2 regions of the Pseudoalteromonas sp. NZS127 genome follow, and region 1 is predicted to be linked to the other one. Evidence: riboswitches for the same ligand, from Rfam matches in the RefSeq annotation. Region 1 holds a riboswitch; the other holds the start of a gene.

Region 1 (15,962 bases):
TATTGTTGTGCTCGGTTAATTTAAATGGATTATGATTCCAGCGGCTATCGTCAAATGGCACTGTATCGGTATGGCCTGCGAGCATTAATCCACCATCGCCTTTACCGCGTTTAGCTAATAAATTATAGCGACCTTTGCCGCCTTCTAATTCAATTATTTCACAGCTAAAGCCTAAGCTTTCACACCATTGTGCCAGTAATTCAATAACATTTTTATTACTCATACACAGGCTATCTTCAATGGCACTAATAGAAGGCGCTGCAATTAATTGTTGGTACATAGAAATAAATGAAGGCAAAGACATAAAAAATCCAAAATAAGTAATCAATTTAATTGCATAACAATATAAAAGTATTTATGATGAATATCAATTCACTTTTTAAGCATAAATATTTTAAAAGTAGCGCCATGAAAATAATACGACGATAATCAACATTCATTAATTAATTAAAGTCTTAATTAGCCCCAGAGCTAGTTTAAGCGAACAACATGGATAAGTAGTAACTAATTTTAAATAACGAGTAAACAATGAATGTAGTGATTATTGGCGCAAGCGGTTATAGCGGCGCAGAACTAGCAAGTTTAGTTGCTAAGCACCCTAAACTAATTTTAACTGGCTGTTATGTATCGCAAGGTAGCTTAGATAAAAATAAATTGCTGAGTGATTTATACCCCGAACACTTAGGGCTACTCGATCAGCCTTTACTGCCTCTTAGTGAATCTGCTTTTAGCGATATTGAAAACAGCGCCGATTACGTGTGTTTATGTACCGATCATAAAGTAAGCGTAGATTTAGCGCCGCGTTTTTTAGCCATGGGGAAAAAGGTATTTGATTTATCTGGTGGGTATCGCCTTGCGAGCAATGACGACTACGTTACTTATTATGGCTTTGAGCACCAACATCCAGAGTTATTAAATCAAGCTGCTTATGGTTTGGCTGAGTGGAATAGCGATGCTATTGCCGCGGCGCAATTAGTAGCTGTAGCGGGTTGTTATCCTACGGCTGCGCTTAATGCACTTAAGCCTTTGCAGCAGGCCGGTTTATTAACTGAGCAAACAATTATAATTAATGCGGTATCGGGTGTAACCGGCGCAGGGCGTAAAGCTAGTATTGGTACCCATTTTTGCGAAGTGTCGCTTGCCCCTTATGGTTTATTTAATCATCGTCATGGCCCTGAAATAGAGCAACACCTTGGTCACAATGTTTTATTTACCCCCCATTTAGGTAATTTCCCGCGTGGTATTTTAGAAACTATTTATGTGCAATTAAAGCCTAATGTCACCATTGAGCAAGTAACACAAGCGTACCAAGTACTTGCCGATGAGCCGTTAATTCGTTTACTGGGCGATAAAATCCCCTCAATTAAAGGCGTAGCTAAACAGCCATATGTAGATATTGGCTGGCAGCAACAAGGCACACAGTTAATTGTTATAGCTGCCATTGATAATTTATTAAAAGGCGCTGCAGGACAAGCTTTGCAGTGTATTAATTTATCAATGGGATTGGCGCATACCACAGGCTTAAAAGGATCGTTTTAAATGAGTAAAAAAACCTGGGTAATTAAACTTGGCGGCGCTGTACTTAATACAGAAAACGCGGCTAAAGCATTATTTTCAGTACTTAATGAGCAGCACAACGCGCAGTTTGTCATTGTGCATGGCGGAGGCGCGCTTGTAGACACTTGGCTTAAAGACGCTGGTTTTGCCAGTGCAAAGCATCAAGGTTTACGTATTAGCCCTAAAGAGCAAATGCCGTACATAGTGGGTGCGCTTGCAGGTTGTGCTAATAAACAATTAATGAGTGCGGCAATTAATGCTGGCCATAAACCAGTTGGTTTAAGTTTGTATGAAGCTGGTGTTACTGCCACGCAAAAACTAAAAGCATTATGTTTAGTGGGTAAATGTACCAGTAACGATGATTCGATTATTAACGATTTACTAAAAATTGGCCGTATGCCAATTGTCAGCTCAATTGGTTTTGACTTGCAAGGGCTTTGGTACAACGTTAATGCTGACGAAGCCGCCGCTGCAATTGCCAACAACTTAAACGCAGAACTAATATTTATGACCGATGTTGAAGCAGTGCTTGATGCAAATAAGCAGCCTTTACATCAACTAGATACAAAACACATTGATACTTTAATAAATGAAGGAGTGATTGTGGGCGGGATGGAGGTCAAAGTTAAGACCAGTCTTCACGCTGCCCAACACTTACGACGCGGTGTGTATATTTCCAGCTGGCAAAAGCCAGAAAACTTAACAGCTTTGCTGCAAGGCAAGCATGTCGGAACTAAAATTACACCATAGGTTTATTATGTTTGAGAATTTTTTAACGGGTTTAGAATTAGACCAACAAGGCGCACTTAACTTATTAAAGCTAGCGCAAGATATTAAAGCAAACCCTAAAAAATACAGCCAAGTATTGGCTGGTAAGTCAGTGGTTACTTTATTTGAAAAACAAAGCTTACGTACACGTTTATCGTTTGATATTGGTATAAATCGCTTAGGCGGCCATGCCGTGTATTTAGATCAACAAAATGGCGCGATGGGTGCACGTGAGTCAGTAAAAGATTTTGCTCTTAATATTTCTACCTGGGCAGATGGTATTGTAGCGCGCGTAAATCAGCACAGTACATTAACCACATTAGCGCAGTATTCATCGGTGCCAGTAGTTAATAGCTTGTGTGATTTATATCATCCTTGCCAAGCACTTGCTGATTTTTTAACACTACAAGAAGTGCATGGCGATGTGAGTCAATTAAAGTTAGCTTATTTAGGTGAGGGCAACAACGTAACGCATTCATTAATGTTGCTTGCTGCAACATTAGGTACAGACTTTGTTGCCGTTACGCCTAAAGGATGTTCTCCAGATTCACAAGTTCTGAAAAAAGCGGAACAAATAGCAGCAATGAATGGTGCATCAGTAATGGTGAGCGACAGAGTAGAAGCTGCTGTTGGTGCAAACGCAGTATACGCCGACACTTGGGTATCAATGGGCGACACCACACCACTTGAGTTAGTAAAAGAAAAATACATGCCTTATCAATTAAATAAAGCATTATTAGAGCAAACCGGTGCAACAACAGTGTTACATTGCCAACCGGCACACCGTGAGTTCGAAATTACCTCTGAGGTAATGGACGGTCCAGCGTCAAAAATTATACAACAAGCCGAGAATCGTATGCATGCGCAAAACGCTCTGCTAGTTACATTATTAAATCCAAATTTTGTTAAGGAACACCTATGAGTTCATTTAAAAAAGTCGTTTTAGCCTATTCAGGTGGACTTGATACGTCGGCCATTGTGCCATGGTTAAAAGAGAATTACGGCTGTGAAGTTATTGCCTTTGTGGCCGATGTTGGCCAAGGTGCAGAGGAACTTGAAGGCGTAGAAGCTAAAGCTATCGCATCGGGTGCTTCTGAGTGTTATGTAGTTGACTTAAAAGACGAAATGGTAAGTGATTACATTTACCCTACGCTTAAAACAGGCTCAATTTACGAAGGTACTTATTTATTAGGTACGTCTATGGCGCGCCCAATTATTGCTAAAGCACAGGTAGAAATTGCGCGTAAAGTGGGTGCAGATGCACTTTCTCATGGTTGTACAGGTAAAGGTAACGACCAAGTACGTTTTGAATCGTGTTTTGCAGCGCTTGCGCCTGATTTACAAGTAATTGCACCATGGCGTGAGTGGGATTTATCAAGCCGTGAGTCATTGCTAGATTACTTAGCTGAGCGCGATATTCCATGCTCGGCATCGGCTACAAAAATTTATAGCCGTGATGCAAACGCATGGCATATTTCGCACGAAGGCGGCGAACTTGAAGATCCATGGTGCCAACCAAGTGAAAAAGTGTGGACCTGGACAAACTCTCCAGAGCAAGCGCCAGATAAAGCTGAACTAGTAACACTAAATGTAGTTGAAGGTGAAGTTGTTGCAGTAAATGGTGAGCAGCTTAAACCTTATGATTGTTTAGTTAAATTAAACGATATTGCATCGCCTCATGGTGTTGGTCGTGTTGATATTGTAGAAAACCGTTTAGTGGGTATGAAATCGCGCGGTTGTTACGAAACCCCAGGTGGCACCGTAATGATGGCGGCACTGCAAGCCATTGACGAACTAGTGCTTGATAAAGCAAGCCGTAAGTGGAAAGAAGTACTAGGCGGCGAATTTGCACATTTAGTGTATGACGGTCGTTGGTTTACACCACTTAAAGACTCTATTTTAGCTGGTGCTGAAGCACTTTCTAAAGATGCAACAGGTGAAGTTGTGCTTAAGCTATATAAAGGCCAAGTTACAGCAGTGCAAAAGCAGTCGCCACACAGTTTATACAGCGAAGCGTTTGCTACCTTTGGTGAAGATGATGTGTACGACCAATCACACGCAGAGGGCTTTATTCGTTTATTCTCGCTTTCAAGCAGAATAAAAGCATTAGCTAAAAAGTAATTTTTACGCCCCTTGTTAAAAGGGGCAATATCGGGTTTGGAGAGATTTCATGGCATTATGGGGCGGGCGTTTTTCTACGGGTCCAGACGAGGCGTTTAAGCAATTTAACGACTCTCTTCCTTTCGATTATCAATTAGCAGAGCAAGATATAATAGGCTCTGTTGCATGGGCTGGTGCACTTGAGCAAGTTAATGTGTTATCAAGTGACGAGCACCAAGAGTTAGTTGCAGCATTGTACCAATTGCTTGAAGAAGTAAAAGCAGATCCACAAGCGGTAGCAACTTCAGGCGCAGAAGATATTCATTCTCATGTTGAAGCTGCGTTAATCGAAAAAGTAGGTGATTTAGCTAAAAAATTACATACAGGGCGCAGCCGTAATGACCAAGTAGCCACCGATTTTAGATTGTGGTGTCGCGATACTGCTGATCATATTTTAAAAGCCATTGCCCAGTTAAAGGGTGAGTTTGTTGCATTAGCAGAGCGTGAGCTTGGGACTATTTTACCAGGTTATACGCATTTACAACGTGCACAACCGGTATTGTTTAGTCACTGGTGTATGGCTTACGTAGAAATGCTAGAGCGTGATGAAAGCCGCCTGCAAGATGCTAAAGCGCGGATGAACTTTTGCCCACTGGGCAGTGGTGCATTAGCGGGTACGGCTTATCCAATTGATCGTCAAGCATTAGCACAGGGTTTAGGCTTTACAGGAGCGACTAAAAATAGCCTTGATGGCGTATCTGATCGTGATTTTGTAGTAGAGCTATTAAGTTGTGCGTCTATTTCGATGATTCACTTATCGCGTATGTCAGAAGATCTTATTTTTTATAACTCAGGCGAAGCCGGATTTATAGAGCTTGCGGATAATGTGACATCGGGCTCATCGTTGATGCCACAAAAAAAGAATCCAGATGCACTGGAACTAATTCGTGGTAAAACCGGACGCGTTTTTGGTGCATTTAGCGCCATGATGATGACCCTAAAAGCACTGCCACTTGCTTATAATAAAGATATGCAAGAAGACAAAGAAGGCATATTTGACGCTATGCCAACGTGGCTTGCCTGTATTCATATGGCACAAGCGTGTATTAAAGGTATTAAAGTAAAAGGCGAACGTACACTTGCAGCGGCAAAAGGTGGCCATGCAAATGCAACTGAGCTTGCAGATTACTTGGTAGCTAAGGGCGTACCTTTTAGAGAAGGGCACCATATTGTGGGTGTACTGGTACAATTGGCCATTAGTGAAGGTAAAACGCTTGAAGACTTATCGCTTGAGCAATATAAATCGGTAAGTGACGTATTTGCAGATGATGTTTATCCGGTACTAGAAATTGACGCCTGCATTAAAGCGCGTCAAGCACTTGGCGGAACATCAATTGAGCAAGTAACCAGCGCTATTAAAGCTGCGAAAAAAAAACAGCAAATAACGGTTCGTGATGCTAATTTAGACGATGTTGAATCGATTGCTAAGCTAGTTCAACATTGGGCTACGGTAGGCGAAAACCTACCACGGGCTAAAAGTGATATGGTGCACTCGATTAACGAATTTGCTGTAACCGAAATTAACGGCAAAGTATCGGGGTGTGCCTCACTGTACATTTACGACACAGGTTTGGCGGAAATACGTTCTTTGGGTATAGACCCACAAAGCGCAGTGTCAGGACAAGGGCGGCAGTTAGTTGAACATTTATTAGCGAAAGCCAAAAAATTGGCGTTAAATAGAGTAATAGTGCTAACCCGAGTCCCAGATTTTTTTGAAAAACAGCGTTTTAGCTTTTGTACCAAAGAAAGCTTGCCAGAAAAAGTAATGAAAGATTGTGAGCTTTGTTTACGTAAAGAAAACTGCGATGAAGTCGCAATGGAATATATTTTAAAGCTAAGTAATAAAGCGGAGATCCCGTGTAAATTCGTGGCTTAAACTCCCTAGATGTAAAAAACGTACGGGTTACCCTCGTGCGTTTTTTTATGGGTGAAAAACACTAATTTAAGTTATAAATATAAAGTTTTATGATTATTTCAAGGTGTTAATTAAAAGTTGGCACAGTGGTTGCTTTTGTTGTAAGTGTAAAATGTAGTAACAGCTTAGATAAAAACGTTGCTGCTAAATATAAGGTAAATTTAATTACCCTCTTTAAAAGGTGTAATACAAGATTTCGCCAACAATACAAAAACACTTACAAGGAATAATCACATGCAAGTTTCAGCTAACAGCCAACTACAAATGCAAGCATACAATAAAACGCAACAATTAAAGCCAGCAATGGAACAAACTGCTAGCCCTAAAACCCTGCAATCTGATACAGTAAGCTTCTCTCAAGAAGCTATGGCGGCCGCTGGTGCAGACCTTCAGCGTGGTGGGATTATACTTCCAGGTGGAAATCCTAAACCTAAGTGATTCATAAAGGTATTTGATGTTTATAACTGAGTTTTTTGGTTTTTTTTCGCTCTCAGCCCTGGTTATGTGGGGGTTTTTGATGGCCTTTTTTTTTAATCTCTTTGTATATAGCTTAGACGTTAAACGAAATACTACCTTATTACTCAGTTCACTTATTATGGTTGTTTCTTATTCTTCATCAGATTATTTTCTTACTTGGTTGTCAATTTACAATATTACCTATTTAGATTGGGCTTTATACGATTTTGCTACTTTAATATCTCTTTTCTTAGCTTATAAGTTTATTAAAATAACAACCCCTTCTTTCTTGTATTTAGTATGTGGCCTTTTCATTAATATGTTTTTACTGTTAATAATGCATATTGATGTATTTATCAACAAAAATGATCACCCTTGGTTTTTTTGGGACATATATACATTTGGTGTTACAACTATTGATTTCCTCATGATCATATCTCTAATTGTTGATCGAGACTTCCTTGGCTTACACAAGATAAAAAACAAAATTTTGTCTTTATTCAAAAAACCTAAAATAAACTATACCCCTTAACTATATGTATGTAGACTTTATTCTAGCCGATTATATAAGTGCATTTATTCAATGGGGCTTTTTAATGGCTTTTTTGTATTGCTTAGCTTCGAGTATAAATAACACAAATAAATCACTTTTATATATTGCAAGCATTATGCTTTTCTCGTATTCGATGAGTGAAGTACTTTATATGTTAAGTAATGTATACCTCAATTTTACCCTTTATGATTTATTAACAATTACAGTATTATTAGTTGTTTACTTTAAAACCTCTTCAATAAAAAATTGCCCCGCTATTAATTATATTGTAATCGGTTTAGCGTTCAATTCTTTGTTAATGTTAGTGATGTACTATGACTTATATATACTTGAAAACATTGACGAGTGGTGGCTTTGGAGTGTTTATTCAATTGGCGTTAACGTTATCGATTTACTTATGATTGCAGTGCTTTTTATAAATAAAGACTTTTTGGGTTTGATTGAGCTCAAACGCTTTATTTTTAATCGTAGTGTATTACAGCAGAATCAAATTGACCATTAGTGAAGCAATAGGCCAATCAATAGGCGCTTTTATTTTATGGGGCTTTTTAATGGCGTTTTTGTACACGTTAGTATCAAAAATTAATAAAAAAGACAAAGGTACTATCCAGCTCGCTTTTATTATGATGACTTCATATTTTTTAAGTGCATTCCTCGATTATGAAACAGTGACACTTATAGATTGGGCAACATACGATGTGCTGACAATTGGTGTAATTATTGTGTGGGGTGTATTGATTAAAAAGCCTAAACCAATTGCATTTATGTATTTAATCGTAGGACTAAGTATCAATGCTTGTTTGTTTTTTGCTATGTATTACGATATTTATGTTTTAGAACAAACCGAAGTTTGGTGGTTGTGGACTTTGTACGCAATAGGGATAAACGTTGTTGACTTATTGATGGTGCTAGTATTAATTATAAATAAAGATTTTTTAGGCCTAGTATGGGTATGTAACCAAGTTAAAGCGCGCTATATGCATAGAGCTAGCGCACTTAAGTAATGCGCTCGTTAGCTTATTTACTGTAGCTGCAACCTAGCTTTTTATTAAGTGCAGCCATTACAATAGGGTCTACAAATTCGCTTACATCACCATTATGGCGTGCCACTTCTTTTACTAAGGTTGACGAAATAAACGAATTTCGCTCTGACGGGGTTAAAAATACACTTTCTAAATCTGGGTTTAGGCGTCGATTCATATTCGCTAGCTGAAATTCATAATCAAAATCAGAAACCGCTCTTATGCCTCTAATTAATACATTAGCATTGTGATCGCGTGCCAAATCAGCAAGTAAACCTGAAAATCCTATCACTTTTACATTATCTATATGAGTTAAAAGAGTATTAGCTAGAGCTACACGCTCATCAAGGCTAAAGCAAGGCTGTTTACTGGGGTTATGAGCAATAGCAACGATAACAGTATCAAACATTTTTGAGGCACGTTGAATTAGATCTGTGTGTCCGTTAGTTAGCGGATCAAAAGTACCTGGATAAATTGCAGTGATTTTCATAAAGTATCGCTATGTATTATTTTTAGCATTAGTGTAACAGTGTTTTTTATACAAATCAGCCTAGTAAGTGGCTTTAATTGTCACGACTAAGCTATTACACAGAGTGTTTAATTATGCTGTTTTTGTTTATACTAGACAACTTATTGTACGAATTGTAACTTGTTGAATAAAATAGAGTGTTAGTATATGAATACCAAGGATAAAATAATACACACCAGTATTTCATTGTTTAATGAGCATGGTGAGCGAGCGATATCAACTAATCATATAGCCTCGCATTTAAACATGAGCCCGGGTAATCTTTACTACCATTTTAAAAATAAAGAAGACATTATTCGCCATATTTTTGCGCTGTATAGTGAGCACTTGAGCACTCACTTTAAACCTATAAACAAAAATGATGATGCATTTAGTCAGTTAACGGTATATCTAGATTCGCTATTTGAACTGATGTGGCGCTACCACTTTTTTTACGACAATTTAGGCGATATTTTGGCGCGAGATACGCAGCTTAAGCAGGCTTATATTAATTTTCAACTAGAGCTGTTAGAGCAGGTGCGTAAAATAATACTTGGTTTACGTGATAGTGAAATGATTGCGATTAATGAGCAAGATGCGCTCGAACTTGCACATACGCTTAAATTAACAGTTAGTTTTTGGACCCCTTATATTAAAGCCCGCAGGCTCAGTGGCGCACTTGCCGAGCAAGATATTTATCATGGTATTTTAAAAGTATTAACTTTATTTAGAGCCTACAGCACAGATAAAAGTAGCGATAAAATGAACCAGTTACGCGAAAAATACACGCAACTTGCTCACTCAGCCCCAAGTATTCCGGCTGCTCTTAGTTCCTAGGCGTTAATTTTTTTGCTATAATCGCGCGCCCAATGCCTGGGAGCGCGAATTCCCGCAGTCTAAGAGTGAACTATGCTTAAATTTATCGTCAAACTACATCCTGAAATTGCCATCAAAAGCCGCTCGGTTCGTAAACGCTTTACCAAAGTGTTAGAAAATAACATTAAGATTGTACTGCGCCGTATTGACGAAAAAGTACAAGTTAGAAACAACTGGGACAATATCTCAGTAGTTACCCTACTTGAAGGTGAGCAAACACGTGCCACTTTTATTGATAGCCTAGCGCGAATTCCGGGTATTGTGCAGTTTATAGAAGTAACCGAAACGAGCTTTGAAACGCTTGACGATATTTATAAAAAAACCATTGAATTAGTTGGTCACACCATTGAAGGTAAAACGTTTTGTGTACGCGCTAAACGTATTGGTAAGCATGACTTTACTTCAACGGAGTTAGAGCGTTATGTGGGCGGTGGACTAAATCAGCATGTTGCCGGTGCAAGCGTAAAGCTAAGCCACCCAGAAGTAACGATACGCCTTGAAATAAAAGACGAGAAAGCTTACATAGTATCGCATACTCACCTTGGCATGGCAGGCTTCCCGCTGCCAACACAAGAAGATGTACTATCGCTTATGTCTGGCGGTTTTGATTCGGGTGTAGCCAGTTATCAAATGATCCGCAAAGGCGCTCGTACGCACTTTTTGTTTTTCAATTTAGGGGGTGCGGCGCACGAAATTGGTGTTAAACAAGCGAGCTACTACTTATGGAATAAATACAGCTCAACTCATAAAGTTAAATTTATTACCGTTGATTTTGAACCAGTAGTAGCAGAAATATTAGAGAATATTGAAAACAGCCAAATGGGTGTGGTGCTTAAACGCATGATGATGCGTGCAGGCAGTAAAGTGGCCGAAAAATTAAATATTCAAGCCTTGGTAACCGGTGAAAGTATTGGTCAGGTTTCTAGCCAAACATTAGCAAATTTAAGTGTCATTGACCGCGTAACCGAAACCCTTATTTTACGCCCGTTAATTCAACACGATAAACAAGAAATTATTAATATTGCACGTCAAATTGGTACGGCCGAAATGGCCGAAACGATGCCGGAATACTGTGGTGTTATTTCTAAAAAGCCAACTGTTAAAGCTAAAATAGAAGTAATAAAAGCAGAAGAAGAGAAGTTCGACTTTGATATTCTTAATACCGTAATAGAAAACGCACGAGTAATGGATGTGCGCGATATTGATGTAGAAGCTAAGCAGGAACTAAAAGAAGCTGAGTCGGTTGCCGATTTACCAGCTGGTGCAGTGGTAATTGATATTCGCTCTCCAGAGGAAGAAGAAGCAGCACCACTGGAAATTGATTCTATAGAAGTGGTGCATTTGCCGTTTTTTCGCTTAGCAACTAAGTTTGGTGATTTACCAAAAGATCAAGACTATTACTTGTATTGCGATAGAGGTGTAATGAGCCAGTTACAAGCGCTTATTCTACACGAACAAGGCTTTACTACGGTAAAGGTATATCGCCCGTAAAAGTTAACTATTTAAAAAGCGTGGTTTATACCGCGCTTTTTTTTGCTGCAATTTTAGCTAAAAGTTCATCGTTAAAAGGGGTTTTAATATTATGAAGCTTACCTTGCTCGCTAATGTACCCACAAATCGCCATTATTTCGGTTGCTCTATTGTGAGCAACATCTTGTTGCATAGATGAGAAGTTCTCTGCGGTACGTGCCATCACATCATACGCACTGCTCAGTGCATTGATTAACGTTACATCAAGGTTTTTTGCCTTAGCAATATTACATGCTTCGGTTAGTAGGTTAATTATAATTGAGCAATATTGAGGCTCGCGCAACTGACCATTTTTAATGTTATGTAGCGCACTTAGCGGATTTATTGCTATGTTAACTAATAACTTATTAAAACGTAGCTGCTCAATATTCATAGACGCATTTAAAAGGGGGATCGCGGTTAATTGATCCGCCATAATTTTGCTATTTTTAACACCTAAGTTGTTACATCCGCCAATTATACTTTGCCCATTACCAGTGTGCTGTACTATATATTGGTTTGATTTAAACCCAGCCATACTCGTTGTTAAAAAATAAAGCGCTTGGTGTTCATTGAGCTCACATTTTAACTGCTCTACATTACCCATCCCGTTATGCGAAAGCACAACAGAGCAATGCTGAGGCAAAAACTGTTTTATTTGTGCAAATGCGCTTTGCACTTGAAAGGCTTTTACCGTAAATAAAAACACATCAAATTTAGGTAAACTATTAAGCTCATTTAATGAAATAAAAGAGGCATTTATTTTTTGTGAAGCACTGTTGTCACTACTGTAAAAGCGAGTGTTACTCGTACTTTTTCGGGTTAACACGCTTACACTATGCTGCGCACTTAAAAAGTGGGCTAATAATAAGCCTATTGCACCGTCGCCAATAATAAGAATTTTAGCCATGAGAGTTCTTTTTACGTGGGGTTAAAATTGCTTTGATTATAAAGTAGCTTGCTGCGCCGGCAAAATCTGCAATAAAATCTGCGATTGATGCTTGCCTATATGGAAGTGCGTCTTGCATTATTTCTATTGCAGCACCGTAACCGGCTAATAAAAGTATTTGTGCGTATAAAGGGAGTTTAAACGCTTTATCCATTATTATGGCAAGGATGAAAAATATCCCAAAGTGGGCTACTTTATCAACATGAGGAAATAGGTTGCCAACCCCTTTTATTTCTTTCGCAAATAAAAAGGTAAACACCACAATACTAATTAAAAAAATTGCTTGATAAACACGCCTTGTCACAACAAATCCTAAAATCGCTTAAAAAAGAAACCGTAGTATATCAAACTAATTTAGTATCGCACCTGAACAAGATGCATAAAAGTGTAAAGATTTATAGTTTTAGCGTTATAATCGCTTTAATAAATTAAGTATAAAATTAAGATAAAATAGTTAGGAGAAATCAATGCCTTCATTTGATATTGTATCTGAAGTAGAAATGAACGAAGCTAAAAACGCAGTTGATAATGCAAACCGTGAACTAGAAACTCGCTTTGACTTTAGAGGAGTTGATGCATCGATTGAGCTAAATGATAAAGTAATTAAGCTTAAAGCCGAAGCTGACTCTCAGGTTATACAATTATTTGATATTTTAGCGAGTAAAATTTCTAAGCGTGGTATGGATGTATCAAGCCTTGAATTGCAAGATATTAGCCGAGCGGGTAAAAATGTTTTTCGTAACGTTGGTTTAAAGCAAGGTATTGAAAAAGAGATGGCTAAAAAAATAGTTAAAGCCATTAAAGATTCAAAAGTTAAAGTACAAGCCGCCATTCAAGGTGAAGAAGTACGCGTAACAGGTAAAAAGCGAGATGATCTTCAAGAAGCTATGCAAGTAGTACGTAGCGCCGATTTAGGCCAGCCATTTCAGTTTAAAAACTTCCGCGATTAATAAAACAGATTACAGATATTATAGAGATTAGGAGACTAATTTTTAAAAAATTTGTGTTAAAAAAGCCAAGCTACAGCAATGAAGTTTGGCTTTTTTGCTATTAGTAACTTGATATGTAATCTAACTCTTTTACAGTGATTGTTGAGGGTTTATATCGTTAAAAATCAAACTTTGGCTATATAGACGTCTATTGACATTTATAAACAAAATACTCACAATAGCGACCTATTTTCAAGGTGCTTGCTTAATACCTTTGTATACGTTTCAAAGTATTGAAATTAACAGCAAGATAATCGGGAAGTTGGTGCGTTTTCAAGACGATAATAACCCCAACACTGCCCCCGCAACGGTAAAGTATTAGCAGCTATTATAGTGTTGACTGAGTCCGGAGACCGGCCTTGAAGTAATCTTACTTATTAACATCTTTGCGGTGGGCAAAGGTAGGGGACATCATGTTAAATAAAACCGCTCTAGGTGTGGCAATTTCGGCTGCACTTTCATTTTCAGTATCTGCAACAGTGCAACCAATCGAAAAAATTACCGTTACAGCTAATAAATTCGAACAACCTATTAGTAATGTGCTGGCCAGTGTTAGTGTAATTGACCGTGCTGATATTGAAAAAAGTAATGTGCGAGACTTACCTAGTTTGTTGGCTTCTCAAGCTGGTTTTCAAATTAACTCAAATGGTGGCTTTGGCCAAAATTCAGGTGTTTCGCTACGCGGTTCAAGTTCACGCCATACCCTTATTTTAATTGATGGTGTTAGAGTTGGCTCGGCTACTCTTGGCTATAAAGGTATTAGTAATATTGCCCTTAATACTATTGAGCGTATTGAAGTTGTTAAAGGTTCTCGCGCTGCTGTTTATGGCTCAGATGCCTTAGCTGGGGTGATTAATATTATTACTCGTAAAGCTGATAATATTCGCTTAGATGCTACTTTTGGCAGCAATGCTTATCAAAGCTACCAAATGGCGGGTGGAACAAATATAAATGATTTAAGTGCATCATTTAACGCTGGAATTGAAAAAACCGATGGTTTTGATGTACTGCAAAACCATGCACCAGATGAAGACGCTTATGAGAACAAAAATATTGGCTTCAATATCGCTTATAACGATGACTATTTAGGCAAGCTAACCGTACAAACTCAGTATAATGAAGGTTATGCTCGTTATGATAATCAGTACAGTGCAGCAGACAGCAGTGATGAAAGTAATGATTTTGAAAACTACCAAGTATCATTAGGGTGGAATAAAAGCTACGAAAATCAAATACACCATATAGCATTCGCATTTTCTAGCGATAGCCAAGATAACACCAGTGAAGGTGTGGTTAGTATGTACGAAACTAAGCGAAATCAAATTGATTATACTGGGCAGTATATTGTCTCAGATGAGCTTAATATTAATGGTGGCTTGAACTGGTACAAAGATAAAATAGAAACCAACGCAGGTAATTATGATAAAGATAGCCGTGAGGTTTTTGCTGGCTTTTTAGGTGCGTATTACGATGATAATACGGTTTTAGCTAATATCGCAGTTCGCCAAGATCATGACCAACAATTTGGTGATAAAACCACGTATACAGCAGCGGTAGGTTATCATTTAAATAAGTTTGCTACGTTTAGAGCAAGTCAAAGCACGGGCTTTAAATCGCCTACCTTTAATGATATTTATTTTCCAGGTTCAGGTAACCCAGACCTAAAACCAGAAACGTCTGAGAATAAAGAATTAGGTTTGTTGTTAAGTTATCAAGATATTGCTTTAGAAGTGTCTATTTTCCGTAATGATTTTGACAATAAAATAGCGTGGGCACCAACACCTGCAGGCCCTTGGCAGCCAACAAATATAAACGAAGCGCGCCATGAAGGCATTGAGTTTAGCTTTTCGCAACAACTAATGGGTTTTGAGCATGCATTTAACTTCACTTACTTATCTGCAGAAGATTTAGAAACGGGCCAAGAGTTAGCTTATGTATCAAAAAATACCTTTAACTGGTCTTTAAATAAAGGGTGGGGAGATTTTGATGCGGGTATCGATTTGCAGTATCGTGGCGATAGGAAAGGTAAATTAACAGATTTATCTTCATATACATTATGGAACCTAGTCGGTAACTATCAAGCAACTGAGCAGTTAAGCTTTTCTTTACGGGTCGAAAACCTGTTTGATAAGCAGTACGATGAAGTTGATGCCTATGGTATTGATTTAGATGGCGATTATATAAATGATGAATTTTATTACTATAACACCGCTGACCGACGCTTATTTATTGGTGCTGCATACCAGTTTTAATATGTGCTACGTAGCTTAAACTTAAAAGCTCGCTAAATTAGCGAGCTTTTTTGTGCGTTACAAAATGGGTTTACTCAGCTAAAAACTCTTTAAATTCGGTTTCGAATTTATGCAATTTAGGGGTAATTAAAATACTGCAATAGCCTTGGTTTGGGTTTTCGTTGTAATAATCTTGATGGTAATGCTCTGCTGGATAATACGTGGTGGCAGGGCTAACCTCAGTCACTATTGGCTCGCTTACCTGGTTTTGTAATTGAGCGATCACCGCGTTAGTAAGTGTTAGCTGTGTTTGGTTGTGATAATACACAACACTGCGGTATTGTGTGCCTATATCGTTACCTTGGCGGTTGAGCTGGGTGGCATCGTGCAAAGTGAAAAACATTGCTAGTAATACTTCAAAACTAATAATAGTGTCGTCAAATTCAATTTGCACTACTTCTGCATGGCC
Region 2 (15,962 bases), on a different contig from region 1:
ATCAAAGCTTTTGGGCGGATTTAAGCAAATATCGCAGTTACCGCATGGCTCACGTTGATACTCACTAAAATAGTTAAGCAGTATTTGTCGACGGCAGGTTTGTGCTTCGGCAAAACTGGCCATGGCATTAAAGCGCTGCTCTTCGACGCGGCGACGTTGCTCGTCGTCAATATCTTCAAAAAAGCGTCTTACGCGGCCTATATCAGCCGGATCAAAATACATTATAGCCTCAGCGGCAAGTCCATCTCGCCCAGCGCGGCCAGTTTCTTGATAGTACGACTCTATGCTTTTGGGAATATCGTAATGCAATACAAAGCGCACATTGGGTTTATTTATACCCATACCAAAGGCCACTGTAGCAACCACTATTTGTATATCGTCGCGGGCAAAGCCGGTTTGCACAAATTGGCGCTGCTCGTTACTCATACCTGCATGATAGGCGGCGGCGTTAAGTCCCGCGTCGGCTAACTTTTCGGCTATGTCGTCTACGCGCTTACGGCTGGTGCAATAAATTATGCCGCTTTGGCTTTTTTGTTCTTTTAAATAGCGCAGCAGTTGCACCATAGGTTTAAATTTTTCTTCTATGGTGTAGCGAATATTAGGGCGATCAAAGCTGCCGGTATGAATATAGGGTTGTTGTAACTTTAATTGCTCAACAATATCAAAACGAGTGGCTTTATCGGCAGTTGCAGTAAGGGCCATCATAGGTACATGAGCAAAGCGCTGTTTTAATTCGTTTAAACGAAAGTAATGGGGTCTAAAATCGTGCCCCCAATGCGATACACAATGCGCTTCGTCAATAGCAAATAAGCTGATTTTTAAATGCGATAAGCGCTCTAAAAACTCGCGCTGCAGCACTTTTTCAGGGGCAACATACAGTAGTTTAATTAATCCCTGATGGAGTTGTTGGTATACCTGCTGCTGCTCTTCGCGGGCTAAGCTATTATTTATATATGCGGCTTTAACGCCCAGCGCTTGTAGTTGAGTTACCTGATCTTGCATTAGCGATATTAGCGGAGAAATAACAATAGTTACCCCTTCAAGCACTAAAGCGGGTATTTGATAGCACACAGATTTACCGCCACCGGTTGGCAGCAATACCAACGAATCTTGGCCGTTAATGGCTGCATCAATAACCGTTTTTTGGCCGTCGCGAAATTCACTATAACCAAACACTTGTTTGAGTACAGCTTCAGGGGTGCGCACAAGTGAGCTAGAGGGTGGTGTTAATGTATTCATTGCGGGGTATTTTAGTGTTTTTTGTACAGGATGTCTTTAGCGAGTGTTGAATGTTTTTTGAATAAATTTATAACGTGTGAATTTACTCGCTCAGGGGGGTGATATTAGCTGACTTTAAGCGGCTAATAAATTTAACTGTGTTGCTAGTTTTATCCTAGTTATGCTTTACTCCTCTTACCAGATATAACATAGAGAATAATAATGAATAAAGAAATGTTAATAGAGCATGTAGGCTCGCTGTTTGTAAATAATATGCCGTTTAATCAGTTTTTAAAAATATCGGTAGAATCACTTAGCCCAGAACAAGCAAAAATATCGTTTCCTTGGCAGGATATACTCATAGGTAATCCGGCACAAAAAATACTCCATGGCGGCGTTATTTCGGCAGTGCTCGATAACGTAGGTGGTATGTTAGCTGCAGCAAGTGTAATAGATAAGCTAAACGATGTTGATATTTTATCTGTGCAGCAAAAACTAGCCACCTTGGGCACTATAGATATGCGCACCGATTACCTACGCCCAGGCAAAGGCGAGAAATTTATAGCCAGTGCCACTTTAATTCGCTCGGGCAATAAAGTATGTGTTTGTAGGATGGAATTGCATAATGAGCAAGCAGTACAAATAGCATTTGGTACGGGTACGTATTTAGTTGGCTAATAAAAGTTTGCGGAGTAAACTGGCGACCTTTTGAATAACTAAGTGTTTATTTATGCCGATTGATACCGAGAAGCGCAAGGGCGCCATTTTGGCTTGCATCGCTTTTACTATATGGGGTTTAGCACCTATATACTTTAAGCAACTCCAGCATGTTACTGCATTTGAAATTTTAACGCATCGTGTTGTGTGGTCGGTGATGTTTTTAATTATTATTGTGAGTATTTTAGGCCAGTGGGATAGAATTAAACGCATTATAGTACAGCCTAAATTATTGTTAATGCTGGTTTTAACCTCGTCGATACTGGGGTTTAACTGGGGCCTATTTATATGGGCAGTTAATAATAATCATATGCTCGATGCCAGTTTAGGTTATTACATTAATCCGTTACTAAATGTATTACTGGGAGTGTTATTTTTAGGCGAACGTTTACGTAAGTTTCAAATGGTTGCTGTTGCTTTAGCATTTACCGGTGTACTGCTGCAATTAATAAGTTTTGGTTCATTTCCTGTGGTTGCTTTTTCGTTAGCTATATCATTTGCAATATATGGTTTACTGCGTAAGAAACTGCCAGTGGAAGCATTGTCCGGTATTTCAATAGAAGCATTTATACTCTTGCCCGTAGCGCTTATTTATTGGTATTTAATGGTGCCTACAGCAACGTCAAGCTTGCCTGCTAATGACTGGCATACCAATGTGTTACTCATTAGTGCCGGGATCATTACCACCTTACCACTACTGTGCTTTACCGGCGCTGCTAAGCGTTTGCAATACACCACTTTAGGCTTTTTTCAGTACATAGGGCCAAGTTTGATGTTTATATTAGCTGTAATGCTTTACGGTGAAGTGTTTGATGCCGAGCGAGTAGTTACATTTGTTTGTATTTGGAGTGCATTGGCTATTTTTAGTTGGGACTCTTTTAGGCAATCTCGGAAACGTAAAAAAGCCGCTATTGTTGCCTCAGGCGTGGTTTAAAAGTTAGTTAACTTAAGTAAGCCCGTAGCGCGATGTATTTTGTACTCGCGCTAGGCTTGGTGTATGTTTAACTATTTAAGTTTAAAACGTAAAAATTAAATAGTTTAAGCAATTACATACTGTCTGACTCGGCGTAATAGTCTTGGCTTATTGGTGCTGGGGTCGCTATTTTTGAGCGGCCAAATAATGTATGGAACTTTGCTTTGCTGGTTGTTAACTTTAAGTATTTAACCCAAGCGCGCTCAATTGCATTGGTTGGCTCTAAAGCACCACTAATAACAGCGACAAATTGTTGCTGATGTTCATTTTGTGGCTCTAGGGCTTTATTATGTAAGCCTTTTAAAACAACACCGTGTTGCTCTAATATACTGGCTTCTAATAAGGTAAAGTTTCCGCTGCGACCAAATCCGCGTGGGAAGTTTTGATCATCAAAAAACTGACGTTGACTAACAAATGCTTGGCGAAGTAGTGAAATATCATTGCTCATTGTTGTACCCTCATACCTTGGTAATTGCTGGAGTATGCGGCAAGTTTGCAAATATTTTAAACAAGTTATTTTTATCGTGAGGATAAAAAATTGGATATCGATTTATTAAAAACATTTGTTGAGGTAGTACGCACTCGTCACTTTGGCAAAGCGGCTGAAAACCTTTATATCACGCAGTCTGCAGTAAGCTTTAGAATTCGTCAATTAGAGCAAGGGCTTGGTGTTAATTTGTTTATTCGCCAGCGCAATAATATTCAACTAACAGCGCCAGGTGAGCGTTTATTACCCCATGCACAAATGATCATTACCGGCATGCAAAGAGCAAAAGTAGATGTGGCACTTGCCGATAATATGCATAAACAAATTTGCCTAGCGGGTACACCAAACATTTGGGATGCATTTTTACAGTTTGGTATTACTAATATTGTATCGGCAATGCCCGGTGTGTCTTTGGTGGCTGAGGTAAAAGCACAACAAGAAAGTACCCGCCTGTTATTAGAGCGCACCTTAGATTTAGCTATTTTATTTGATCCACCAAAAGTTGATGAGCTGGTGGTTGAGCGAATTTGTGAACTACCCATTATACCGGTAAGCGCGTTTGATACTGCCAGTTACGATAACTTTTTTGATAACCAGTACGTATATGTTGACTGGGGCACGACATTCTCACTGTGGCATGCTCGCCAGTTTACTGGCAAAACCCCACCTTACTTTAGAACAAGTACAGGGCGTATAGCACTTGATTTAATATTGCAATGCGGAGGGAGTGCATTCATTCCTCAAGTACTTGTTGCAGCGCATTTAGAAAAAGGCGAGTTATTTCATGTGAAAGACGTAGAAACCACCTCGCGCGATATATTTGTTGCCTATCACAGAGACAATGAGCAAAAAGAGTTAATAGAAACATTAGTAAATTTATTAACCCAAATGACTCCTAAGTTACCCGTTGAGTAAGGCCAATGGTTTTGCTGTATATGTACGTTTGATTGCAACTATTATGTGTTTTTATGAATTTAAAAGTGTAAAAATATGACGTCTGTAATATTTTTGTCATTTAACAATGCCAAACTCCTGTTGCATTAAAAACGAGTCTGTTGTGATTATCGAGGAAATAACATGAAATTTGTAAAGTCGAGCTTATGTGTAGCTTTATTAGGTGGTTTGTCTTTTAATGCGCTTGCTGAAGTGGATTTTTACGGTAAAGCGAACGTAACACTACAGTCGTCGGATGATGGTGAGGGGTCTTTTACCGAAATTAAAAGTAACAAATCACGTTTGGGCTTAAAAGGGTCTGAAAAAATATCTGATGGCTTAGAAGCTGTTTATAAGTTTGAATTTCAAGTTGATGTTTCTGACGCCGACTCAAAAGGTGATAATGACGACAATATCTCTGCTCGTAATCAGTATATAGGTTTAAAAGGCGCGTTTGGCCAAGTTGTTATTGGCCGTAACGATACCGCGCTTAAGCAGTCACAAGGTAAAGTTGATTTATTTAGCGACCTTGAAGGCGACATTAAAAATGCCTTTAAAGGTGAAAATAGAATGGGCAGTAGTGTTTCTTATGCCTCTAATTCTTACCAAGGTTTTAAGCTTTTGGCTACGTTTGTTGCAGAGGATAGCGATTCAGCAGGTGCTGAAAATGGCTATTCAATGGCAGTAACTTATGGTGACGCAGCCCTTAAAAAGAGCGCAATATATGCCGCTATTGCTGCCGATAGCGAAGTGAACGGCTACGATGTATTGCGCGCATCAGTACAAGGTAAAGTAGCCGATTTTAAATTAGGCGCTATGTATCAAACGCAAGAAAAAGTTGATGGCAGTAGTGAGGCCGACGGTTATTTATTAAGTGCGGCTTACACTATGGCTAGCAATACCTTTAAATTGCAGTACCAGGCAATGGATTTTAAAGGCAGTGATGACAAAACGGCTATTTCGGCAGGTGTTGATCATCAGTTAAATAAAAACACTAAATTATTTGGTTTTTATTCTAATTTCGATATGGACAACAACGTTGACCAAGACTACTTAGGTGTAGGTATAGAATATAAATTTTAAGCAGCGCTTAGCACTGCCTTTTTAAGCCGTACTTTGTTAAGTGCGGTTTTTTTTGCTTTAAATTATTTACTTAGCCGCCCATAATAGAGTATTCATTTGGAATGAGGTGCAACTCCTCAACTGTTCCCGCAACTGTAATTAGCATAACGCTTTAAGTCAGATACAAATAAACTATTTTAACGAGCGGGTTTACTCATCTTCAAATTATGTACTAGCCATAGTTAGTTGCATTGTTAGTGAGCGCATTCCTGCCTAGGGCTAACTATTGCAAACTCAAACGCCATTAAATACACCATTGTTAAGCGTTAATCACGTGTCGTGGAATATTGGCAGTAAAACTATCCTCAACAATGTTAATTTGCAAATAAAGCAAGGTAAGTTCGTTGGCTTAATTGGCCCCAATGGCGCAGGTAAATCTAGTTTACTGCGGTGTTTGTATCGCTTTAATCAGCCCACTGCAGGGCAAATTAAATTTAATAATACCGATATTTGGCAGTTAAAAAGCCATGAATACGCAAAGCAGGTTGCGGTTGTTTTACAAGAAACCCCATCACAATTTAATTTAACTTTATTAGATGTGGTTGCACTTGGGTTAACCCCGCATAAAGCATTATTTAGCACCACCACAACAGCCGACACACAAAAAATAAACCAAGCTATAGCGCGAGTTGGCTTGCAGGATCATGCAAGCCAACGTTTTGAGTCGCTTTCGGGAGGAGAAAAACAACGTGCATTAATTGCTCGGGCTATGGTGCAGCAACCGCAACTATTAATTATGGATGAGCCAACCAGCCACTTAGATGTGAAGTATCAAATTCAGGTAATGGAGTTGGCTAAATCGCTTGGCGTTACTGTGTTTGCATCGTTTCATGATTTAAATTTAGCCGCTGCTATGTGCGATGAGCTGGTGGTTATAAATCACGGCGAAATTGTTAATACAGGCTCTCCCATCGATGTGCTCAGCGAGGACATGCTCAATGATGTATTTGGTGTATGTGCACAAGTAAGCCACCACCCGCAAATGTCTAAACTAGGTGGTGTTATTCCACATATTACTTACTTTTATGGGTATGAATAATATGCGCATGCTTAACAATCATTCAATAGCACTTTTAGTCACAGTACTAGCTGCATTATTTACGTTATTTACGGCGCTGAGTTATGGCGCTGCCGACATATCATTAACTGATGTATTTAAAAGTATTTTCACCTCAACAGAGGGCTCCTTTAACACTCGAATTATTGTTGAATTAAGAATGCCACGCACATTACTGGCATTTTTAGCTGGCAGTGGTTTAGCCATTGCCGGGCTTATTTTGCAAACCGTGACGCGTAATCCGTTAGCAGATCCTTATTTATTTGGGATATCGTCTGGGGCGTCTTTGGGGGTAGTTATACTCATGGCGTTTGTGGGCATTAGTGCGGGCTTTGCATTATCGGCAGCGGCATTGGCTGGCAGTTTAGTGGCTATGAGTTTACTTATATTGATTGCAGGGCGGCAGCAAAGTGGGCAAGTAGAATCTATGCTGCTGGCAGGTGTGGCCTTGTCATTTTTATTTAGCGCATTTACCAGTTTATTACTTTACTGGAGCGATCCTCAGGCAGTTGCGGCTATTTTATTTTGGACGCTCGGCAGTTTTGCACGAGCGCAGTGGGCAACGCTGTGGTTACCTTTTGTGGTTATTGTATTGTGTACATTTACAATGCTTAGTTTTAGGCGCCAACTAAATGCCATGCTGCTCGGCGATGAAAGTGCTATAACACTGGGTGTGCGGGTACATCGCTTTAGAATATTGATGCTAGTTTTAAGTTCGCTGATAACGGCAGTGTTAGTGGCTATGTGTGGCGGAATTGGCTTTGTAGGATTAATGGTGCCGCATATAGTGCGTTTTTTTATCTCCCAAGGTAGCTTATCTGGCTTACTGGTAACGAGTTTGGTGGGCGGTACTTTTATGGTTTGGGTTGATGTGCTAGCGCGCACGTTATTAACTAATCAAGAGTTACCCGTTGGGGTTATTACTGCAGCTATTGGTAGCGTGTTTTTTTTAAGCTTATTGTATTTTCGTAAGCGCCAGGTGTAGGGCTATAAAATGAAAACGTTAATGGTGCAAGGCACCACATCCGATGCGGGTAAAAGTACACTGGTTGCGGCGCTGTGTAGAGTATTTGCTAATAGAGGGCTAAATGTAGCGCCATTTAAGCCACAAAATATGGCATTAAATAGTGCAGTTACAGATGATGGTGGTGAAATAGGTCGTGCTCAAGCACTGCAAGCTATAGCGGCAAAGGTAGCCCCTGAAACTGACTTTAATCCCATATTACTTAAGCCAAATAGCGATACTGGCGCGCAGGTTATTATTCATGGTAAAGCCATAAGTAATATGGAAGCTGGGGCGTATCACGATTATAAAAAAGTAGCTATGGATGCAGTACTCACGTCGCATAACCGTTTAGCAAAACGTTTTGATTTATTGCTGGTGGAAGGGGCGGGCAGCCCAGCCGAAATAAACCTCAGAGCCAACGACATTGCTAATATGGGCTACGCCGAAGCCGTTGACTGCCCCGTAATTATAATTGCCGATATAGATAAAGGCGGTGTGTTTGCTCATTTAGTGGGTACTTTGGCATTGTTGAGTGAGTCGGAGCAAGCGCGGGTAAAAGGCTTTGTAATAAATCGTTTTAGAGGCGATATAAGCTTATTACAAAGTGGACTTGATTGGCTGGAACAGTACACAAGTAAACCGGTGTTAGGCGTATTGCCGTATTTACACGACCTTGCATTAGATGCTGAGGATGCAATTGCTATTGATAATACGCTAACTAATGCCAGCGTTAATATTGCCGTGCTGCTTGTGCCGCACATCAGCAACCATACTGACTTTGATGCACTGCGCTTACATCCCAATATAAATATTAATTATGTAGCGCATACACAAGCGATCCCCGATGTTGATTTGATCATTTTACCGGGGAGTAAAAACGTATTAAGTGATTTAGCCTTTTTAAAAAATGAAGGCTGGGATACACAAATAAAACGCCATTTACGTTATGGTGGTAAAGTGCTCGGTATTTGTGGTGGTATGCAAATGCTTGGCAATAGTATTAATGATCCCCTAGGTGTTGAGTCATCATTACAGCATATGCCGGGGCTAGCTTTAAGTGATTTTACCAGCACACTTACAGCACAAAAAATATTGAGTAATGTAACCGCGACTATGCAATTAAATAACCAGCAAACACTTTGTAGTGGCTACGAAATTCATGCAGGCATTAGCCAAGGTGAAGCACTTAATAAACCATTTTTAAGCTTTAATGAACACCCAAATGGCTTTACAGCCGATGGGTTTATTAGTGATGATAACGCCATAGCGGGTACTTATTTACATGGCTTATTTGATCAAGCGAGTGCCACATTGCAAATATTAAAGTGGCTCAAAGCCGATACAGTTATTAATCCGGTTAATATTAACCAGCACCGTGAGCAGCAACTAGAGCGTTTAGCTGCCATGTGTGAAACGCATTTAAATATTGCACACATTATTAAAATTTATGAAGGGCATAATCATGAGCGAACAAAGTAAAGATAAACATCAGCAACGCCAACAAAAATTAAAAGATCAAGTTGATGCACGAATAGCTGCAGCGCAACAAGAAAAAGGTATTTTTCAAGTTATAACTGGTAATGGCAAAGGTAAGTCGACCTCAGGATTTGGTGTGGTAGCACGTTGTGTTGGCCATGGAAAAAAAGCCGCTGTGTGTCAGTACATAAAAGGCACTTGGGAATGCGGAGAGCGTAACTTGTTACAGGGTGCGGGTGTGGAGTTTGTGGTAATGGGCACAGGCTTTACATGGAATACCCAAGACAAAGAGAGCGATACCGCAGCCGCGCAAGCTGCTTGGCAAGAATCAAAGCGACTGCTTAGCGATGCAAGCCTAGATGTAGTGCTGCTCGATGAGCTTACCTACATGGTAACCTATGGGTATATTGATGTAGATGAAGTGCTAGAGGCGATTGGCAACAGACCGCCAATGCAGTCGGTTATTATTACCGGCCGCGCAGCCCATCGTAAATTAATAGAACTGGCTGACACAGTAAGCGAAGTGCGTAATGTAAAACATGCATTTGATGCAGGTGTTAAAGCTCTGCAAGGTTTTGATTACTAATGTTTAAACAGCTTGTTGTTGGCCTATTGTTACTCTGTTTATCCCAGCATGCGCAGGCCAACAAGGTACAAATTGATAAAGTACAGCCAGCTAAAACACTGCGTATTGTGGCACTGGCCCCGCACATAGTAGAAAACCTGTATGCAATAGGCGCGGGAGATAATATTGTTGGCACAGTTGATTACGCCGACTACCCTGCAGCGGCAAAAGGTATTACCCGTATTGGCGGTTACTATGGTATTTCAATCGAAAAGCTTTTAGTCCTTAAGCCTGATATAGTAATTGCTTGGAAAAGTGGTAATCAAAGCGATGATTTAGCACAAATAGAGCGCTTAGGTATTAAGCTTTATTTAACTGATCCAACGACAATTACAGGTATTGCCGATGAGTTGCTTATGCTAGGAAAACTTACCGGTAACATTAAAAAAAGCGAGCAAGTGGTAAAAGCATTTAATGCTAAACTTGCAGCCATTAAAGCCAAGCAACAGGGTAAAAGTAAACTCACTGGCTTTTATCAACTCTGGTCTGAGCCGATGATGACAGTGTCGAAAAATACCGGAATAAGTGAGTTAATAGCCACTTGCCAAGTAACCAATGTATTTGCAAATAGCCGCACCGACTATCCACAAATAAGCATAGAAAATGTGATTGTGGCTAAGCCGCAAATTATAATTATTCCGGATGAAAAATCAGCAACACCGCAACCTACTATTAATTGGCAGCAATGGCCAGAAATACCCGCAGTAAAAAATAAGCAGTTTTTATCTGTAAATGCCGACTTACTACATCGTTTTTCAGCGCGTATGCTAGATGGGCTGGCCGATATGTGTGATAAAATAGACGTATCACGTCAACAAATAAAGAGCATACAATGAGCGATTGGACTGCATTTTTAAAGCAAGAATTACAGCAAGCATATATGCAGCAAACACTCGACTACGTTGCTAAGCGCCGCAGTGAAGGTGTTGCTGTTTATCCTCCAAAAGAGCAAGTGTTTAGCGCATTTGCTGCAACACCGCTTAGTGATATACGCGTTGTTATTTTAGGGCAAGATCCTTACCACGGTGAAGGCCAAGCGCATGGTTTGTGTTTTTCAGTATTACCTGAGGTTAAAAAGCTGCCACCTTCGCTTAAAAATATTTATAAAGAGCTGGCTAGCGATATAAACGATTTTGTTATTCCTACCCATGGTTACTTGCAAAGCTGGGCAGAGCAGGGAGTGTTTTTACTCAATACAGTACTTACGGTAGAGCAAGGCCAAGCCCATTCGCATAAACACTTAGGATGGGAGCAATTTACCGATAAGGTTATTGCGCATATAAACACCCATTGTGAAGGCGTAATATTTATTTTGTGGGGTGCTCATGCACAAAAAAAAGGTAAGGGAATTGATAGCGCACGCCAGCATATTTTAGCAGGGCCGCACCCATCGCCACTGTCTGCTCATCGAGGTTTTTTTGGTTGTAGGCATTTTTCAGCCACGAATGCGTTATTGCAATCTCAAGGTAAAACGCCGATTATTTGGCAAGTATAATTTTAACTTTTAAAACCAAAGGCCCGCACAGTAATGCGGGCCTTTTAGTTAGTCGTTTAAAAGTCGAGCTCATTAACGGCTATACTGTCTGTAAAGTAGTCCAACTCCTGTAGTTCTTTGCGTAAACGATACTTTTCTTGTATTGCTTCGATTTCGCGCCATCTTCTTTTTTTATTTTTTTGAGAAGCTTCCTTTTTTGTTTCAGGACCTTCTATTATATTGCTCAGGCTATCCATGAATATCTCCTTTAGACTGCATTTGATACCAGTCTTATTAAAAACATAAGCTATAACGGCTCACTAATTTAACGCAATAGGTATTAACTTCGCGAATACCTATACCATAGGCCTAGCTAAAATAGAATATAAAAGTGACATTTATGTTACTAAAGTGTGATCTGTTGATGAAGCTTTACTTTATGATGGGTTTATAAGTTTTTTGCATATAAATTACCAGCATAAAAAAACGTCGCAACTGCGACGTTTTTATACAAGCGTTTGAGCCAATTACATGGCTTTAAAGCGTGCTTCTAATTGCTCTTGAGCATCAGCAAAAGAGCGAATACCTTCAGCTAACTTTTCAGTCGCCATAGTATCTTGGTTATGCAACCAACGAAATTGAGCTTCGCTAAGCGGTGCCGGTTTTGGCTGCTGCGCAACATCTTTTGCTAGTAAGTATTCTGGTGCATCTTCAAGGTTACCCAACTCTTCTAAAAGATTGGGGCTAATAGTTAGCTTATCGCAACCAGTAAGGGCAATAATTTCGCCGGTATTACGAAAACTTGCACCCATAACTACCGTTTTGTAGTTGTGGCGTTTATAAAATTCAAAAATGCTGCGTACCGATTGTACCCCAGGATCTTGCAGTGGGTCGGTCGGTTTTTCCATACCGTTAGCAACGTGCCAATCTAAAATACGACCAACAAATGGCGAGATTAAAAATACGTTAGCATCGGCGCAAGCACGTGCTTGGGCATCACTAAACAATAAAGTAAGGTTACATTTAGTACCTTCTTTTTCTAGTTGTTCAGCGGCTTTAATGCCTTCCCAAGTAGAGGCTACTTTAATTAAGATTTTATCTTTGCTTACGCCTTCTTTTTCGTAAAGACTAAGTAGCGTGTGCGCTTTATCAATAGTTGCTTGGGTATCAAACGAGAGACGTGCATCTACCTCAGTAGAAATATAACCAGGTACAATAGCGCTAATTTCTTTACCTAATAATACCGCAAAGTAGTCGCATGCTAGCGCTAGTTGCTTCGCTGGATCTTGCTCGGTTTCTTTGGCGTAGCTCCATGCTTTATTTAAATAAGGCTTATAGGCTTCAATCTCGCTCGCTTTTAATAACAATGACGGATTGGTCGTTGCGTCTTCTGGTTGATGCTTTTTAATTGCTTCAATATCACCCGTGTCGGCCACGATTGATGAATGTTGTTTTAGCCTTTGTAGCGCGTTAGTCATTTGCTTTCCTCATTCCAAGCAAGTTAAAAGAAAATCTAAACTACTTTAATATTACACCATACTGCAACAGCGAAGTAATGCTTGATAGGTCTTATGTCCTTATCAATATAAAAACGGTTATGTATGAATTATTAAGGTAGGATCAGTCTGTTTAATATTAAACAAAACGTGCTTTTCGTTTCATTTAATGTTGAAATTGACATTAAATAAATTACAAGTCAATAGCTAACTATGATCACTGTTATTTCACCTGCAAAAAATCTTGATTACACCACGCCACCTGCAACCGATAAGTTCACTCAACCGGAATTACTTGAGCACAGCGAAGCACTGATGCAAGTATGCCGTGAACTAACCCCTGCGCAAATTGGCAGCCTGATGAAAATTAGCGATAAGCTCTCAGGGCTTAACGCTGCTCGCTTTAGTGAGTGGGCACAGCCATTTACCACAGAAAACGCTAAACAAGCGGTACTGGCCTTTAATGGCGATGTATATGGTGGTTTAGATGCTAGCACGCTAACGGCTAATCAGCTTGATTACGCACAAAGCCACCTACGCATATTATCGGGCTTATATGGGCTTTTAAAGCCGCTTGATTTAATGCAAGCGTATCGCCTTGAAATGGGCACCAAGCTTGAAAACAGTCGTGGTAAAAACCTGTATGAGTTTTGGGGCAGTGTAATTGCCAATAAACTTAACGAGGTATTAAAAGCCGAGGACGCCCAATACTTAGTTAACCTTGCTTCAAACGAGTACTTTAAAGCGGTTGATAAAAAAGCCCTTAATGCACAAATAATTACTCCACACTTTAAAGACTGTAAAAATGGTCAATATAAAGTAATTAGTTTTTACGCTAAAAAAGCACGAGGCATGATGGCGCGTTACCTCATCGAAAATAAAGTAACTCAGCTAAGCCTGCTTAAAGAGTTTACAGTAGCGGGTTATTACTTTAGCGCCGAAGCAAGTGTGAAAGAGCTTGAGCCAGTATTTTTACGCGATGAACAAAGCTAAAACTTAAACCTTTACCTAATCTATAAAAGCCATGCACAGCATGGCTTTTTTAATACTGGCGCTATACTTGCAATTGATATGCGAATTCAAGATTGATTCTAATCACATTATAAATCAATAGGTGCAAGTTACATGTTTAGTATTCCCTCAATTAGCGACGCCGAAAAACTTATCGAAGAAAAGCTCGGAGGGTGGTTTGATGTCGTTATAAGCCATATTCCTAATTTTATTGTGGCAGTTATTATTGTCATTCTATTTTCTATGCTGGCTCGCTTTGCCGGTAACTTAATGAAAAACTTATTGCGCCGCTCCCTCGATTCAAAACAGATAGCTGATTTAATGGCTTCTATATTTAAAGTGCTGATATTAAGTGTAGGAGTGTTTATAGCACTGGATTTTATGGGCTTAAAAGGCACGGTAACGTCATTACTAGCTGGTGCCGGTATTGTTGGTTTAGCGATTGGTTTTGCATTTCAAGATATGACCGAAAACTTAATAGCAGGTATTGCTATGGGTATTCGTAAGCCATTTAAACCAGGTGATGTAATAAAAACTGATGATGTGTTTGGCTCTGTGCATTCAATAAACCTACGTAATACACTAATAGAGAGCTTTTATGGGCAGCAAATATTAGTGCCTAATAAAATACTATTTAGAAATGTATTGCGAAACTACAGCACGCTAGGCGTTAGACGCATAGAAGTGCCGGTAAGAATTTCATTAACAGAAGACATAGAAAAAGCCGCAAACGTTATTGTGGATAAAATTAATCAATTTGAGTTTGTAATACGCCAAGATGAAACGGCCGTATACGCAGAGAGTTTTGGCGACAGTAGTATTAATTTATTATTGTGGTTTTGGATTAAATACCCTGGTGAGCCAGACTTTATGACAGTACGCCACAAAGGTGTTGTGGCAGTACAGCAAGCACTAAATGAGGCTGATATTCGTATTCCATTCCCAATACGTAGTTTAGATTTTGGGGTTAAAGGTGGCGAAAACCTCGATGCAATAATAAGTAATAAAGTAAATACACAATCGTCAAAGCAAGAAGGAGCCGATGGCTCTACAATCAATAAAGAAGACTAGATAACCTGAACGCTGGTTAAATTATATTGCGTAAAAGTTACTTTTAACCAGCGCGTATTTACACAGTAATGTGCGCTGGTTTATTTATTAAACCAGCAACCAAGTTGCGGTGCCTAAAAAGGCAAATATACCTACTATATCGGTTACTGTAGTGAGTATTACACTGCCAGCAAGTGCAGGGTCTATTTTCATACGTTTAAGTATTATAGGAATACACGCACCCGCCACACCCGCAACAACTAAGTTCATAAACATTGCAAACGCCAGTACCGCGCCAAGCATTAAGTCCCATTGCCATAGGGCTATAACACTGGCAATTAAAACAGCCCATAAAATACCGTTTAATGCACCAATGGCTAGCTCTTTTATCATTACAAAACGTTGGTTAGTTTGGTTAATATGACCCACTGCTATACCACGAATAACCAAGGTTAATGACTGGCTACCGGCCACCCCACCCATTGAGGGGACAATGCCGTTAAGCACGGCTAAAATAGGCAGTATTGCTAAAGTGCCTTCAAAAAAGCTGGCAACAAAAGCGGCTGCCAGAGCCGTTAATAAGTTAACACCTAGCCAAACAGAGCGTTTTTTTGAGCTTTTTAAAACCGGTGCGAAGGTATCTTCTTCATCATCAAGACCCGCTAAACCTAATAAGTGATGCTCTGCGTCTTCACGAATTACATCAACAATGTCATCGATAGTAACACGGCCAAGTAGCTGGGCGTTGTCGTCAACTACTGGGGCTGATATCCAGTTATGACGTTCAAATAACTGCGCCACTTCGCTTTCATCCATCGAAATAGGAATAGACTCACAGTCTTCATCCATTAGGTCGTGAACAATTTTTTCGGGCGAATTGGTTAGTAAGGTGCTTAACGATAAAGCGCCTAAAAAACAGTTATGCTTATCGACAACGTAAAGGTCGTCGGTACCCTCAGGGAGTTCGCCGCGCAGACGAATGTAACGCAGTACCACATCTAGGGTTACATCAGGGCGAATGGTTACTGTATCTGTGTTCATCAGCGCGCCAGCAGAGCGTTCCTGATAGGAGAGTGCTTGCGTAGCACGTTCTCTATCTTGAATGTCCATGGCGCTAACCACGTCTTTATAAACCGTGTCAGGCAGGCTTCGCAGTACTTCACCTAAGTCATCGTGGCCCATGTCTTCAGTGGCAGCAGCAATGTGCTTAGGTTCCATTTGGGCAATAATGCCTAAACGTACATCTTCAGAGAGTTCTTCAAGGACATCACCTTGTACATCTGGATCAACTAATTGCCAGAGCAGGCGACGAACTTT

What was found. A riboswitch is a leader RNA that binds a small molecule or an ion and turns the genes downstream of it on or off. The one in region 1 is predicted to bind cobalamin.
Region 2: it holds a riboswitch for cobalamin, as region 1 does, so the genes downstream of both, I6E78_RS00780 (ABC transporter ATP-binding protein) here and I6E78_RS13075 (TonB-dependent receptor domain-containing protein) in region 1, are expected to answer to the same signal.

The regions. Positions count from the first base shown of each region.
Region 1 covers NZ_JADYWN010000014.1:44,880-60,841, forward strand. Annotated here, with positions in the region: gene argE (acetylornithine deacetylase) at 1-304, opposite strand, end outside; gene argC (N-acetyl-gamma-glutamyl-phosphate reductase) at 529-1,539, shown strand; gene argB (acetylglutamate kinase) at 1,540-2,307, shown strand; gene I6E78_RS13020 (ornithine carbamoyltransferase) at 2,315-3,247, shown strand; gene I6E78_RS13025 (argininosuccinate synthase) at 3,244-4,446, shown strand; gene argH (argininosuccinate lyase) at 4,496-6,361, shown strand; gene I6E78_RS13035 (hypothetical protein) at 6,635-6,838, shown strand; gene I6E78_RS13040 (hypothetical protein) at 7,901-8,413, shown strand; gene coaD (pantetheine-phosphate adenylyltransferase) at 8,427-8,921, opposite strand; gene I6E78_RS13050 (TetR/AcrR family transcriptional regulator) at 9,108-9,776, shown strand; gene thiI (tRNA uracil 4-sulfurtransferase ThiI) at 9,849-11,306, shown strand; gene I6E78_RS13060 (ketopantoate reductase family protein) at 11,332-12,234, opposite strand; gene I6E78_RS13065 (VanZ family protein) at 12,227-12,577, opposite strand; gene I6E78_RS13070 (YajQ family cyclic di-GMP-binding protein) at 12,741-13,223, shown strand; cobalamin riboswitch at 13,474-13,638, shown strand; gene I6E78_RS13075 (TonB-dependent receptor domain-containing protein) at 13,676-15,514, shown strand; gene msrA (peptide-methionine (S)-S-oxide reductase MsrA) at 15,585-15,962, opposite strand, start outside.
Region 2 covers NZ_JADYWN010000001.1:147,772-163,733, reverse strand. Annotated here, with positions in the region: gene recQ (DNA helicase RecQ) at 1-1,239, opposite strand, end outside; gene I6E78_RS00805 (thioesterase family protein) at 1,441-1,896, shown strand; gene rarD (EamA family transporter RarD) at 1,949-2,869, shown strand; gene I6E78_RS00795 (DUF413 domain-containing protein) at 2,982-3,356, opposite strand; gene I6E78_RS00790 (LysR family transcriptional regulator) at 3,447-4,310, shown strand; gene I6E78_RS00785 (porin) at 4,473-5,411, shown strand; cobalamin riboswitch at 5,457-5,597, shown strand; gene I6E78_RS00780 (ABC transporter ATP-binding protein) at 5,677-6,489, shown strand; gene I6E78_RS00775 (FecCD family ABC transporter permease) at 6,491-7,492, shown strand; gene I6E78_RS00770 (cobyric acid synthase) at 7,502-8,992, shown strand; gene cobO (cob(I)yrinic acid a,c-diamide adenosyltransferase) at 8,976-9,575, shown strand; gene I6E78_RS00760 (cobalamin-binding protein) at 9,575-10,450, shown strand; gene ung (uracil-DNA glycosylase) at 10,447-11,109, shown strand; gene I6E78_RS00750 (DUF3545 family protein) at 11,166-11,345, opposite strand; gene tal (transaldolase) at 11,616-12,566, opposite strand; gene yaaA (peroxide stress protein YaaA) at 12,798-13,577, shown strand; gene I6E78_RS00735 (mechanosensitive ion channel family protein) at 13,710-14,666, shown strand; gene mgtE (magnesium transporter) at 14,754-15,962, opposite strand, start outside.